4 regions of the Streptomyces sp. NPDC047108 genome follow, and region 1 is predicted to be linked to each of the others. Evidence: riboswitches for the same ligand, from Rfam matches in the RefSeq annotation. Region 1 holds a riboswitch; each other region holds the start of a gene.

What was found. A riboswitch is a leader RNA that binds a small molecule or an ion and turns the genes downstream of it on or off. The one in region 1 is predicted to bind cobalamin.
Region 2: linked by a shared signal. The riboswitch ahead of ABZ822_RS11235 (prenyltransferase/squalene oxidase repeat-containing protein) and the one ahead of ABZ822_RS24355 (CbtB-domain containing protein) in region 1 are both predicted to bind cobalamin.
Region 3: linked by a shared signal. The riboswitch ahead of ABZ822_RS22985 ((2Fe-2S) ferredoxin domain-containing protein) and the one ahead of ABZ822_RS24355 (CbtB-domain containing protein) in region 1 are both predicted to bind cobalamin.
Region 4: linked by a shared signal. The riboswitch ahead of ABZ822_RS14980 (cobalamin biosynthesis protein) and the one ahead of ABZ822_RS24355 (CbtB-domain containing protein) in region 1 are both predicted to bind cobalamin.

The regions. Positions count from the first base shown of each region.
Region 1 is NZ_JBEYUP010000014.1:144,968-148,469, reverse strand. It holds gene ABZ822_RS24365 (DUF2252 domain-containing protein) at 1-1,075, opposite strand, end outside; gene ABZ822_RS24360 (histidine phosphatase family protein) at 1,249-1,848, opposite strand; adenosylcobalamin (AdoCbl) riboswitch at 2,232-2,346, shown strand; gene ABZ822_RS24355 (CbtB-domain containing protein) at 2,396-2,617, shown strand; gene ABZ822_RS24350 (CbtA family protein) at 2,634-3,434, shown strand.
Region 2 is NZ_JBEYUP010000003.1:694,450-697,951, forward strand. It holds gene ABZ822_RS11230 (SCO2322 family protein) at 1-616, opposite strand, end outside; gene ABZ822_RS11235 (prenyltransferase/squalene oxidase repeat-containing protein) at 613-1,845, opposite strand; cobalamin riboswitch at 2,101-2,247, opposite strand; gene ABZ822_RS11240 (MBL fold metallo-hydrolase) at 2,392-3,474, opposite strand.
Region 3 is NZ_JBEYUP010000012.1:178,129-181,630, reverse strand. It holds gene ABZ822_RS22995 (ABC transporter permease) at 1-72, opposite strand, end outside; gene ABZ822_RS22990 (TetR/AcrR family transcriptional regulator) at 235-867, shown strand; gene ABZ822_RS22985 ((2Fe-2S) ferredoxin domain-containing protein) at 1,497-1,913, opposite strand; cobalamin riboswitch at 2,162-2,288, opposite strand; gene ABZ822_RS22980 (hypothetical protein) at 2,417-2,779, opposite strand; gene ABZ822_RS22975 (helix-turn-helix transcriptional regulator) at 3,056-3,502, opposite strand, start outside.
Region 4 is NZ_JBEYUP010000006.1:53,962-57,463, reverse strand. It holds gene ABZ822_RS14985 (cobyric acid synthase) at 1-597, opposite strand, end outside; gene ABZ822_RS14980 (cobalamin biosynthesis protein) at 594-1,667, opposite strand; cobalamin riboswitch at 1,809-1,940, opposite strand; gene ABZ822_RS14975 (hypothetical protein) at 2,106-2,345, opposite strand; gene ABZ822_RS14970 (inorganic phosphate transporter) at 2,399-3,502, opposite strand, start outside.

The sequences.
Region 1 (3,502 bases):
TGTCCGCCTCCTTGGCCTGCAGCAGCAGCGGGTCCTCGTCGTCCCTGCCGACCAGCAGCACGATCCAGCAGCGGGTGCCGACGCTGCCGACGCCGACGACCTTGCGGGCCACGTCAGCGAACCGGTACTGCTCCAGCAGATGCCGGTGATCGGCGCGGAGGCTGTGGCTGTAGCGCTCGATCAGCTCGCGGATCGCGTCCTCGAGATGGTGGCGCTGCACCTCGGGGAGGAGATCGCCGAGCGGCACGATCAGCGGCGGGTCGGGGGCGATCCGGCGTTCGCCGTCGATCTCCTCGGTCAGCTTGCCGAACGCCTGCAGGGTGTCGTGGGAGCGCGCTTTGTCCAGGGCGCGGGACAGGCGCTTGCGGTGGACCTTGTCGAGCTGCTCGGCCACGACCGCCTGGATCTCGTCCATGTCGAGGCGCGCGTACCAGACGTCGAGGTTGCGCATACCGGCGTAGAGGCGCATCTGCTCGCGGTACCGGCGGGCGGCGGTCAGGACGACACCCGCCCGTTCGGCGTCGGAGAAGCCGTTCTCCCGGCCCGCGATGACCAGGCTCGTGGCCAGCCGTTTGACGTCCCACTCCCACGGGCCGGGCAGGGTCTCGTCGAAGTCGTTGATGTCGAACATCAAGTGCCGCTCGGGCGAGGCGAGGAGGCGGAAGTTCAGCATGTGCGCGTCCCCGCAGAGCTGGGCCGTCAGGCCGCTCCGCGGGGTCGTGGCCAGATCGGCCGCCATGATCGCCGCGGCCCCGCGGTAGAAGCGGAACGGCGACTCCAGCATCCGCCCGTAGCGGATCGGCACCAGATCGGAGACCCGCGTGGCCGACTGGCTCTCGATGATCTCCAGAGGGTCCGGCCGGCCCTGCGAGGGCTCGAACTCGCCGTGCGCACTGCGGGGTGCGCCCGTGCGTGCCGCCTTTCCGCGGGCGGCGCGCTCCTGCGGCGTCGGCGCGGGCCCCGGCTTCCGCTCGGACCGCGCCGGGTAGGAGGAGCGCACGGAGGGGGCCGGGCGCAGCGGGGTGTACCCCGAGCCCGAACGGCCCTTGCGCGCGTCAGTTCCTTGACCGGCCATGACTCGCTCCTCGGGCTCGAGAACGTGGCCGTCGTCGGGCGTGCCGACCGGCGGTCTTCGACCATCTCACGGTGGCACACGTCCGCCGTGGCCGCACGATGCTGTCACCAGGTGTGACCGGGTCGTCGCGGAACGGAGTTGCCGTGGAAGGAGCGGGATTCCGGAGCCGCGGACTACGGATCGAGGGGGCCGCTGCGGAGGTTCCACCGTGGCCCGCGCCCGACGAGATGTGTCGCGGACAGCGGCGGCACATCGATGCGCCAGAACGCCTCCGGTGGTGCGGACAGCGCGTGCAGCACCGCCATCCGGATCACGCCGGGCTCGGCCACGACGACCATCCGGCCACCACGCCGCGCCACCTCGTCCCCCTCGATCCGGGCGGACTGCGCGAGCGCGAGCGTCCGGTCGAGCCATGCGGCGATGCGCTCGCCGAAGTCCAGCCTCGACTCGCCACCCGGCGGCACGTGGGCCGGGTCCTGGTGCCAGGCGCTGAACGCGTGGTGATCGTGCCGGCCGACATCATGGAGGGTGCGGCCCCGCCAGGCACCCATGTCGCAGTCGCGCAAGGCGGGTTCCACGTCCGCCCTCAGCCCGAGGGCGTCGGCGGTCTGCCGGCAGCGGGGGGACGGCGCACAGAACTGGCGCCATTGGCGCGCGGGAAGGGATGCCGCGGCGGCGCGCGCCGCCGCGACCCCGCGGTCGTCGAGCGGGCTGCCGTCGTCGAACCGCGCGTCGCCGAGAGCGTCGCTGCTCGCGGGGGAGATCAGGGTCATCCGGAGGGTGATGGGAGGGTCCTTTCGCCGGGGGTTCCGCCGCGCGGTGACGCGTCCGAGGTGACGCGGGCCTCCGGGGCGGTGCGCCGTGATGGTAGTGAACGGCCGTGCCGTACGTCACGGTCCGCGGAAGGGCAGCGGGCGGCGGCCCGGGACCGCCCGGCGTGACGCGGAGGGGCAGCAGCCGCCCGCGTACCGGCCTGACGGTCGGCGGTCGGCGTACGGGGGCGGGCCGTTGGCCGTCCCGCGCGGTCCGCCCGGTGATCGTCACACCCGTACGGCTCGGTGATCGTCCCGCCCGTTCCGCGCGCCGGCCGGGGACCGTTGGCCCATGGCCGGTATTGGCCGGCGGAACAGGTGGCTGTACCGTCTGGTCCGAAAGGACGACGGTGCGTACGGAAGTCCGGTGAAAATCCGGCACGGTCGCGCCACTGTGTGCCGAGCGGCAGCAACTCCCCGAGGGGTCGCCGCCGGTGAGTCAGACCCACGCTCCGTCGTCGCGTGCTCCACACGATGACGGGACGCGTGTTCCCGAGGAGGTCTCGCCATGGCCCAGTCCGCCGTTGCCCCCACCCCTGTTCAACCGCCTGCCGTAGCGCCGCTGCCGGTCCGGGCGATCCTGCCCTGGGCCGCGTTCGTCGGCGTCCTCATGCTCGTCCTGCTGTACTTCGTCGGCGCCGAGCAGGGTGTCTTCGCGGTGTTCTCCGGGGAGGGCGTCCACGAGTGGGTGCACGACGGCCGGCACCTTCTCGGCTTCCCCTGCCACTGAGTGGGGAAGCGCACACATGAACTCGGTCACCATCCGCACCCTGTTGGTGCGCGGCATGCTCGCGGGCGTCATCGCCGGAATTCCGGCCTTCGCGCTCGCCTATCTCCTCGGTGAACCCTCGGTCGACGCCGCCATCGCCTACGAGGAGTCCCACTCCCACGAGCACGGCGGCGTCGAACTGGTCAGCCGTACCGTCCAGTCGACCGCGGGCCTGGCCACCGGAACCCTGGTCTTCGGTATCGCCGTCGGCGGCATCGCGGCGCTGGCGTTCTGTTTCGCCCTGGGGCGCATCGGGCGCTTCGGGCCGCGGGCCACGGCGGCGCTCGTCGCCGGAGGCGCCTTCGTCACCACCTGTCTGGTGCCGTTCCTGAAGTACCCGGCGAATCCGCCCGCCTCGACCGACGCGGAGACGCTCGACCAGCGCACGGCGCTGTTCTTCCTCATGATCGCGCTCACCGTGCTGCTCGCCATCGGTGCGATCATCCTGGGACGCAGGCTCGCTCCGCGCCTCGGCAACTGGAACTCCTCGATCACCGCATCGGCGGCCTTCGTGGGGACGGTCGCCCTCGCGATGGTCTTCCTGCCGGTGGTCGACGAGACGCCGGCCGACTTCCCGGCCACCGTGCTGTGGGAGTTCCGGATGGCGGCCTTCGCCATCCAGGCGCTGCTGTGGGCCGGATTCGGCCTGCTCTTCGGGTACTTGGCCGAGCGGGTCCTGCTGCCGCGCACGGTGCGCGCCGAGAGCCCGGAGAGCCAGGAGAGCGGGGCCGCGGACGGTTCGGCGCAGCAGCAGTCGGCCGCGTCGGCGGCGAGCTGAGCCGTACGGAGGGAAGGACGCGTACGGAACGGCTCGTACGGACAGCGCGTACGGAAAGGCTCGTACCA
Region 2 (3,502 bases), on a different contig from region 1:
TCGCGTCGCCGGACCCGCCGTCGGCCTTCCCTTCGCCGCCCCGGCCGGAGACCTGCTCGGCGCACCCCCGCTCCGGGTAGCCCGCTATCGCGCAGAGGATGGCCGCCGAGTCGTAGCGCAGCGGCTTGGCCACGGCGGCGAGCGCCTCCGCGGACGAGGCGTCCTCGGGGACGCGCGCGCACTCCGTACGGCCCGCAGGAGGGGTCTCGCCGCCGGGCGCGTCCCCGTCCGTGCCGAAGTCGATGAGCAGCGCCACCCGCTTCGTACCGGACTCGGCGGGGGTGTCCGAGCAGATCGCCCCGAACTCGGCCCGGCCGCGCGGCTTCGCGCCGTCCGCGGAGTTCTCGCTCACGGAGAAGCGGAAGCCCAGCACGTCACCGTCCTCCGGCCGCAGCGTGGCGGGGCCCTGGGTGGCGTACGTCCACCGGGCGCCGTCGCGCTCCCAGAACGACCAGTAGCGGTAGCCGCTCCCGGCGTACGCGGTCCCGGACCCGAACACGAGGAGGGCCGTCGAGGCGAGGGCCACCACGGCGGCGGTCGCCACCGTCGTGAAGCGGGCCGCCGCGCGCCGTGCGGCGCGCGGCGTGCCTGCCGGGTCCCTGGTCGTCCCGGTCATGTCTTCTTGCGGTTGCTGAGGAGGAAGCCGATGCCGACGCCCGCCACCAGGCCGACGCCGATGATCCAGAAGACGTTGAAGCCGCCCTCGTCGGACTCGCTCGCCCGCTCGCCGGACGCGCCCTTCGCGGGCTGGGTGCCCTCCGGCTTCGGCCCGGTCGCGTTCAGCTGCTGGACGAGATCCTTGCCGCCGAAGTCGCGCGGGTCGGCGCCCGCCGCGTGCGCGGCGAGGACGAGCGTGCCCAGGGCCGCGGGGTTGCCCTTGGCCCAGGCCGCCGAGTTCTTCTCCAGCCACCGCAGCGGCACCCCGGCCGCGTCCCGGTGACCGCCGGCGGCCAGCGCGATGACGGCGTCGGCCGTGTTGGCGTAGTCGGGCGCGGGCTTGTCGGCGCCGGGGGCGAGCGCGGAGAGGTGGCCGTCCTTCTTCAGCGCGGCGGCCAGGTACGCGGCCGCGCCACCCGCCGCCTCGTCCGGCTCCCGCGCGTCCTTGGAGTCCGTCTCGGCGCAGTCCAGCGCGGTGACGTCCTCGTTGTCGTCCTTGCCGAGCGGTTCAAGAGCCAGGCCCTTGCCGAGACCGGCCAGCGCGGCGGCGGCCGAGGCGTCGGCGTTGGCGGCCAGCCTGCCCTGCTTGTCCGGCTGGTAGGCGAACGCCCCGCTCTCCGCGCCCTTGGTGTCGCAGCCGAGCTGGAACGCCATCAGCGCGTCGTACGCCGACTTGCCCCGCGGGGACTTCACGCCCTCCGGCTTCTCGCCCGCGGCGGCGAGCGCGCCGATGACGACGGAGGTGGAGTTGGCGTCGCTCGGGCCGCCGGGGGCGTAGCCCCAGCCGCCGTCCTCGTTCTGCTTCGACTTCAGCCACTCCACGGCCTTGCCGACCTCGGTGCTGTGGCCGCCGACCGCCGCCAGGGCCTGGACGGCGACGGCGGTGGCGTTGCTGTCGACGGGCGTCTTCACGTCGCACGTGCTGTCCGCGTCCGCCCGGTACGGGGCGAAGCCACCCGAGGCGCACTGCTGTCCGGCCAGCCAGCCGACGGCCTTCCGCGCCGGGGTGACCCCGGCCGTGTCCTGTGCGAGCAGGGCGACGGACTGCCGCCACACACCGTCGTACTGCGGGTCCTCGCCGCCGTACAGTCCGGCCGGCAGCTTCGCCTTCGGTGAGGGCTTCGCCGACGGGTCGTCGGCGAACGCGGCCGGCGCCGCGGCCAGACCGAGCACGACGGAGGCGGCCAGGACGGCGACGCCGCGGTGAGCGGCTCCGGTGACGCCCCGGCGGGCGGTGCTGCGGAGGGCTCTCGACGGCCGGGCAGCAGTGCTGCGGCGTATCTTCACGGGCGGTGCCTTTCGGTGGGCGGGTGCGGGCAGCGGATCCGCTGCGCACCGCGGGGCGTGCGGGATCTCGCACGCGGCGGGGCACCGGGCTCCGGCTCCGTATTCCTCGACAGTGCCGGTCACCGGCCGTGGCCGTGGACGCGGCACGTACGGTGACGTGAGCCGTTCACATCCGGCAGGGCGTTCCGACTCGCCGCCCTCGCAGGCGGCTCACGGTTGCGGGTCAGTGCCGGATTTGCACCGGCTTTCCCCCGTGGGATGCGATATCGACGGGCACACTCTACCGGCCGCCCGCAAGGGGTCGGTGAGCGGTCGTCCGAGGTCCGCGGACGGTTCGTCCGGTATCCGTCATAGGGGTCGTCTCCGCTGTGTCGGGCGTATCCGTACGTAACGCTCGTACGCCGCCCGGGCAGCGGATACGCGGGCTCGCCCCGCGCCACCCTCGCGTCACACCGCCCGGTAGGTCACCGGGTCGGTGCCGGTCACGGGCTCCGCGCGGCCCTGCTTCACCAGGCGGCGCAGATGGGCCGCCGCCTCGGAGACGGCGATGTTGCGGGAGGCGAAGGGGATCTGCTCCCAGGGGCGGTTCCACTCCATCCGCTCGGTGATCTCCCAGAGGGTGAGAGCGCGTTCGGTGAGCAGGGCGCGGAGGTCCGTCAGCCGGCTCTCGTGATGCGCCAGCAACTCCCGTACGCGGGACGGCGCGTCGGTGAACGCGTGCTGGTGGGCGGGCAGCACCTCGGCCGGGGCGAGGCGGCCGATGCGCTCCAGGGAGTCGAGGTAGTCGCCCAGGGGGTCGCCCCGGTCGGCGACGGGGAGCGGGCTGGTGCCGGAGTCGTCGTCCGGATCCTCGTAGAGGCCGATGTGCGGGGTGATCCCGGGCAGCAGGTGATCGCCGGAGAACAGACGGCCGTTGCCGGCCCGGTCCGCCGCCGGATGGGCCTCCTCCAGGTGCAGGCACACATGTCCCGGGGTGTGCCCGGGGGTCCAGATGGCGCGCAGCCGGCGGCCCGGCAGGTCGAGCAGCTCGCCCGGGGTGATGTCCCGGTCGGGCAGGGCGGCCCGGTTGCTCGGCAGCGACCGTCCCTTCCCTGACGCGCGCGCCTTGCGCAGCGGCGCCAGATGCTCGTCCGGGGCGCCGGCGGCGGCCAGGCGGGAGGTCATGTAGTCGAGCCAGGTGGCGGGTTCGGCGGCGCGGGTGCGCTCGACGACCTCGATGTCCGCCGCGTGCATGGCGATCCATGCGCCGGACGCCTCGCGCACCTTTCCGGACAGGCCGTGGTGGTCGGGGTGGTGGTGCGTGACGAGGACGCCGTGCAGCTCCTCGACCGCCGTACCGCACGCGGCCAGACCGGCGACGAGTGTGTCCCAGGAGTCGGGGTCGTCCCAGCCGGTGTCGATGAGGACGGGGCCGCGGTCGGTGTCGAGGAGGTGGACGAGGGTGTGGCCCAGGGGGTTGTCCGGAATGGGAACGGCGATGCTCCGGACGCCGCCGCCGTGATCCGTGACTCCGGGAGTCGCCTGCGCCATCAAGTCCCCTCTCGCACCGCACGGCGCG
Region 3 (3,502 bases), on a different contig from region 1:
CGCCAGGCCCGGCCGGGTGCCGCACTCCGTCAGCCCGTGGCGCGCGGCCAGCGCGGCTGGAGGTCCGTTCATCGATGCTCCTCGGGTCGCTCGCGCGCTCCTGGGGTGGTCGCGGTTCCACCGGCACACGCCTCCCCGTACGTCAGAACGCAACCGTTTCGTCGTCACGGTCACGCTAGAGCAGATTGACGACGCAACGCAACCGTTCCGTCCCGGCCCCGGTAGGGTGAGCGCATGCCACCAGCGGAGAAGCAGACCCCTCGCCGTGCCCCCGCCGGAGCGGCCGTACTGCAGGAGGACGTCACCGCGGCGATCCGGGCCGCCGTGTTCCAGGAACTCGCCACCACCGGTTACGGACGCATGTCCATCGAGGCCGTCGCGCGGCGGGCCGGGGTGGGCAAGACCGCCGTCTACCGCCGCTGGCCGTCCAAGCTGCAGATGGTGATCGAGGTGGTGTCCGCCGTCGCGATCCACGACACCCCCGCCCCCGACACCGGCAGCCTCCGCGGGGATCTCCGCGCCCTGCTCGCCTCGACGGCGCAGGCCCTGCGCCACCCGCTGGCCTCGCAGATCGTTCCCGACCTGCTGGCCGAGGCCGCGCGCAACCCCGAGATCGGCGAGACGCTCCAGTCCGCCCTCAGCAAGGCGCAGGAGACCATCGGTGCGGCGATCGTCGGCCAGGCAGTCGCGCGCGGCGAACTGCCGGAGGACACCGACACCCGGCTCGCCCTGGACGTGGTCATCGGCCCGCTCTACTGGCGGCTGGCGGTGGTCCGTACGCCGTTGCCGCGCACATACCTCGACCGTCTCGCCCGGACCGCGGCTGCTGCCCTGCGCGCGGAGGCGGAAGCGGACGAGGAGACCTGAGCGCGCTCTGACGCGGGTGCCACCCGGTCCGGGGCCGTGTGCCGGAGCGCCCGGCAGCAAGCGCTCATGGTGTGGCTGCCACCGGGCTCGATCGCTCAAGGCCCGCTCCGTGTCCTGATGTTCGGCGGCGGGGCGATGGCCTGCCCGGCGGGTGTGCGGCTCGCCTTCACGGCACCGCCGGGCCGTTTCACGTTCATGGGCGCGGCGATCGCCCCCAGGGGGCCGACCTGTTCCGGTTCTGGTGGTCGCTGCGTCCCGACTGGTCGCTGCGTCCCGCCGAACTGCCCTGTGCCGTCCAGCAGTTGCGGAACCGGGGGTTGCGTACCGGGCTCCGCCGCCACCATCTGCTGGTGCTGAGCGGACTGCCGTTCTTCCGCACGACCTCGCCCGGTGACCCGCTCGCCGCGTACGCCCCGATCATCGCCCTGACCCTGGCCGGGGCTCGCGTGCTCGGCCGCCGGAACGGTGACGGCCCTTCAGATGCGGGCGGCGGCACGGACCGAGGCCACGGCGGTCGCCTCGGCGACCCCGAGCCGAAGCGGGAAACGGAGGCGCGAACGGAAGCGCCGACGGTGACCCCGGGCGGGGCTGTCAGGGGAACCGCGTGCGCCCGCCCCCCGCGGAGGACGTCACGGCACGTCGGCGGGCGGAACGCCCGGAGTGCGGCTCGGGGGTGCGGCCGGGGCCCGGCGCGGCGGCGGGAAGGTGTACAGCTCCAGGATGTCGGGCTGTGCCGCGACACCGGGGCCTCCGGCCCGGACCCAGGTGACGATGTCCTCGGTCGCGGCCGGGTCGTTGACCAGGCCGAGCCAGACGGGCCGGGCACCGGTGGCGCGGGCGGCGGCCGATGGCTGCACGACGACGACGTTGGCCCGCTCGCAGACGTCCAGGCATGCGGAGACCCGTACGGGCGCGGCCTCGGCGAGGCGGGCCGTCTGCTCCGCGTGGTCGACCCCGGAGACCTTGGGGGTGCCGCAGCAGCAGTCGCGGCAGACCACGATCCGGCACGGCGCCGGGGCGGTCGGTACCGTCGCTTCGACGGACACGGCGGCCTCGACCGGCGGTGACGCCGGGGTGACCGACGGCCGTACGAGCGGCGGGAGTTCCGCGCCAGGCGACGATTCGGCGGGCGACGGTTCGGCGGGCGACGACTCCGCGAACGACGACGACGCGGCGAACCACATCCGTTCCACGCCGTCCGACCGCTCCGCGACCTGCGATGACTCCATGGGCATCCCGGCCCGACCTCCTCCTGGGGAGATCCGCCCCAGCTCCTTCGAGGAGGCGACCGCGTGAGTCTCCTGGCTCTCGGGTCGTCGCTCGCCCCGGCCTTCCCACCCGCACGCGGGTCGTGGCCTGTTCGGGGTCCGCTCGCCGATCACAGTGGCGGGACCGCGCCGGATTCGCACCGGCTTCCTCGTCCGCCGTCGCCCTTTTCGCCGGTCATCATCGCAGAGGCCACAGCGCCGCGGGACGCCGCGTCAGGTCGCGCGGGCCGAAGGTGCCGCGGGAGGAGAGGTCGGGTGGCACGCGGGCGGGAGCGTACGCCTCAGAGTTCCTCCTCGATGCGGATGACCCGCTCGAGGTCGTCATGCGCCTTGTGGGACGTACCGTCGCGCTGCTCAAGGAGCGCGGCGGCGATGCTGTCGAGCTTGCGCTGGACCGCACGCTCCGCACGCAGTTCGGAGTTCTTGAGCAGGGCCAGCAGGAGGAGGGTGACGGCGGTCATGATGTCCCCGACCAGGATCTGCGTGGCGATCGAGGCGCCGGCGGCATGGACGGCGATGAACAGCGCCACCAGGGCGAGGCAGAACGCGTAGAACAGGGGTGAGGCGGTCAGGTGGGACGCCGCCCCGGCCAGTCGCTCGAACCGGCCCCGGCCGTCCCGGGACCGCTCGGCGGGATGTTGCATGGTCATCACCTGCGCGTTTCCCGCACCCGGCGGGCGAAACCCCGTGCGCGGTGAGCCGCACCACGCCGCACCCGCACCACGCCGCACCCGCACCCGCACCCGCACCCGCACCACGCTGCACCCGCACCCGCACCCGCACCCGCACCCGCACCCGCACCCGCACCACGCTGCACCCGCACCCGCACCCGCACCCGCACCGGTTCACGGCCCGCGTACGAAGTGCCACGTCCCGCGTACGGCATCCGTACCGGTCGGTGACGCTCGTGATCAGTACATCTAGCGGTCCTCCAGCGCGATCCGCCCCTGCCTCCACGTCGCCCCGAGGGTGCCCAGCAGGGCGAGCCGTTCGGCGCTGCTGCTCCCCGGTTCCGCGTGATAGACCACGAGCTGCCGCCCCGGCGCGCCCCGCACGTCGAAGGACTGGAAGGCCAGCGACAGACGGCCCACGTCGGGGTGGTGGAACTCCTTGCCGCCCCGCGACTTCCCCTGGACGGTGTGGGAGCGCCAGAGTTCGGCGAACTCCTCGCTCTCGCCGGTGAGTTGTTCCACCAGGTCCTTCAGGCGCCGGTGGTCCGGATGGAGTCCGGTCGACTCGCGGAGCGCCGCCACCGTCGCGCGCGCCACCTCGTCCCACCGCGGGTAGAAGGCACGCGCCTCCGGGTCGAGGAACGTCATGCGGGCGAGGTTGTCCGCGCGCCGGAACCGCGAGAACAGCGCGGTGGC
Region 4 (3,502 bases), on a different contig from region 1:
CAGATAGCCGGCGACGAGGCGTTGGTCCTCGCGTGCGAGCAGCGCGGTCGTCCCGAAGAACGAGGCGAAGACCCCGCCCCGGTCGATGTCCCCGACCACGACCACCGGAAGGCGAGCCGCTCGCGCCAGGCCCATGTTGACGATGTCGGTGCGGCGCAGATTGATCTCGGCGGGGCTCCCGGCCCCCTCGCAGATCACCGCGTCGTAGGAGCCCCGCAGCTCCTCCAGGCACGCCACGACCGTTCCGAGCAGCTCCTCCTGGCGGCCGCCGTGGTAGCGGCTGGCGCTCATCTCGCCCACCGGCTTTCCCAGCAGTACGACTTGGCTGCTGCGGTCGCTGCCGGGCTTGAGCAGGACGGGGTTCATGAGCGCCGTCGGTTCGACGCGGGCGGCGGCGGCCTGCATCGCCTGGGCCCGCCCGATCTCCGCACCCTGCCGCGTCACGAACGAGTTCAGCGACATGTTCTGCGCCTTGAAGGGCGCGACGGCCACGCCCTTGCGCGCCAGCCACCGGCAGATGCCCGCCGTGACGACGCTCTTGCCCGCGTCCGACGTGGTCCCGGCGACCAGCAGGCCCCCGCCCCGTGCGCGCGTCATGCCGATCCCTTCCCGCTGTTCCCCCGGAGCCGTACGCCCCGCAGCCCAGTGCCCGTCCGACGGCCGCGACGGGACGCCGAGGACGCCGTACGGGCCGCACCCGCGGCACGCCCCGGCCTGTCGTCCCGTGCGCACAGCGCCCCCCACACCAGGCGCGCGCCCGCGCACGCCACGAGCGCGAGGACGTTCACGCGCCGGGAGAGCCGTACGGCCCGCTCGATGTCCGCCACCTTCACGGGGCGGTTGCCCTCGCCGAGCACCGGCCGGTGCTCCACGCGCCCGCCGTACGCCAGCGTTCCGCCCAGCCGTACGCCCAGGGCCCCCGCGAACGCCGCCTCCACCGGGCCCGCGTTGGGGCTCGGGTGGCTCCGGGCGTCCCGGCGCAGCACACGCCGGGCGCCGCGCGGGTCCGGGCCCGCCAGGACCGCGAGCGCCGCGGTGAGCCGCGAGCCGGGGAAGCCCACCACGTCGTCCAGACGGGCCGCCGCCCATCCGAACCGGACATGGCGGGGCGACCTGTGACCGACCATCGCATCAAGGGTGTTGACCGCGCGGAAGCCCACGAGACCAGGCACGCCCGCCGCGGCGCCCCACACCAGGGCGCCCACGACCGCGTCCGAGGTGTTCTCGGCGACCGACTCCACGACGGCCCGCGCCATCTGCTGTCCGTCCAGGGCCTGCGGGTCGCGGCCGCACAGATGCGGCAGACGCTCCCGGGCCACCTCCAGGTCCCCGGCCGCCAGGGCGTTGCCAACGGCCCGCGCCTCGCGGCGGAGCGACGTGCCACCCAGCACGGACCAGGTCGCGGCGGCGGTCAGGGCGACTGCCGCGGCGGGGGAGCGGCGCACGGTACGGGACAGCCCGGCCGCGACCGCCGCGGCTCCGCCCGCGCACACCACCGCGTACAGGGCGCCGTGGCCGCGGTGGTCGCGCCACAGGCGGCGCTCGGCGGCGGCAGCGGCCCGCCCGAAGACGGCCACGGGATGGGCGCGCCGGGGGTCGCCGACGACCAGGTCCGCGGCGAAGCCCAGTGCGGCGCCGTACACGAAGGAGGCGTGTTCGGCACGCATCGGATCAGGACGCCGTCACGCCTCGAAGGGAACGGGCGCGGCGGTGACACGGCACGGGAACTCTGGGCGTACGACGGCGGCCGGGCATGCGACATGTCCTCACTCAGGGTCCGCGCCCTGGCTCGACGTGACCGGCGGTGAGAGTCTCCTGGCTTCCGGATCGGCGCGACCCCCGGCCTTCCAACCCGCCGCTGCGGGCCGTGACTTCTGGGGTGGGGGAGCGCTCCCCGGTGACAGTGGCGGGACCGCGCCGGATTCGCACCGGCTTCCTCTCCTGCCGCCGTTTGGCTCGGGCAGTCCACCACGGTCCGCGAACAGCCGTCAACTGAGCTGTGACCTGCGAGATGAGGCCCACAGCAGCGCGGTCCGGGAACGGCTGTGCCGTTCCCGGACCGCGGAGGTGACCGGTGTGCCGCCGCCCGTACGGCAAACGGGTCGTCAGGCGACGATCAGATACAGGCCGTAGGCGACGGCCGCCGCGCACAGCCCGTAGCAGACGTACGCGCCGATACGGGCCGGGACGCTCGGAGCGGCGGTGGCCGCGACCGTGCCGTCCGGCTGCGTCTCCGCCTTCCGGGAACTGCCGACGATGCCGAGCGTGAACACGCCCACGATGCCGACGGTGACCACCAGGCTGACGCCGAAGACCTGGCCGAGTGCTGCCCAGTCGATGTCCATGCGGATGCTTCCTTCTTAACGCTGTCGAGTCGCGTGCCGGACCGGGCCGGCGCTCAGACCGAGACCTTGGAGCCGCTGGACGAGCGGGGCTCGCCGACCTTGGCGGCCTCGTCCGTCCCGGACGTCTCCGGCTGCTCCGCGGAGCCCGTGCCCGATCCCGAACCGCCCAGCGGCGGCGGGGTGACGGACCGGATGGCGGCGGTGATGACCCCGACCGGCTCCTCCGGGATCTCGGCGTCGTTGACGTTGGTGTGGTCGACCGGGCGGCGCCGGGAGGCGACCCAGATCGCGCCGCAGGCGAGGAGCGCCAGGACGGCCACGGCGGCGACCCCCGCGGTCCCCTGCTCGGCGAGCAGTGCCGCCGCCGCGCCGACCAGGCCCGCGGCCGGAAGCGTCAGCCCCCAGGCGACGAACATCCGGCCGGCCGTGGACCAGCGCACCACGCCGCCCTTGCGGCCGAGCCCCGAGCCCATGACCGCACCGGAGCAGACCTGGGTGGTGGAGAGGGCGAAGCCGAGGTGCGAGGAGGACAGGATGGTGACCGCGGCGCCGGTCTGGGCGGCGAAGCCCTGCGGCGGCTGGATGTCGGTCAGGCCCTTGCCCATGGTGCGGATGATCCGCCAGCCGCCCAGGTACGTGCCGAGCGCGATGGCGAGACCGGCGGAGACGATGACCCACATCGGCGGGTCGGCGTCCGGCGCGAGCGCGCCGCCGGTGATCAGCGCCAGGGTCATCACACCCATGGTCTTCTGCGCGTCGTTCGTGCCGTGGGCCAGGGAGACGAGCGCGGCCGAGGCGATCTGGCCGGCGCGGTAGCCCTTGGCGGTGGCCTTCGGGTCGGCCTTGCGGGCCGCGCGGTAGGTGAGGCGGGTGGCCAGCAGCGTGGCCAGACCGGCGACGATCGGTGCGGCGACCGCCGGGATGAGGACCTTCATGACGACCTCGTCGGCGTGGACGGCGCCGAAGCCGACCGAGGCCACGGTCGCGCCGATCAGGCCGCCGAAGAGGGCGTGCGAGGAGCTGGACGGGAGTCCTGCGAGCCAGGTCAGGAGATTCCAGACGATGGCACCCACCAGGCCCGCGAAGATGACTTCGGGCCGAATGCCGGATTCGTCGATGATGCCTTTGGAGATCGTCGCTGCGACCTCGACCGAGAG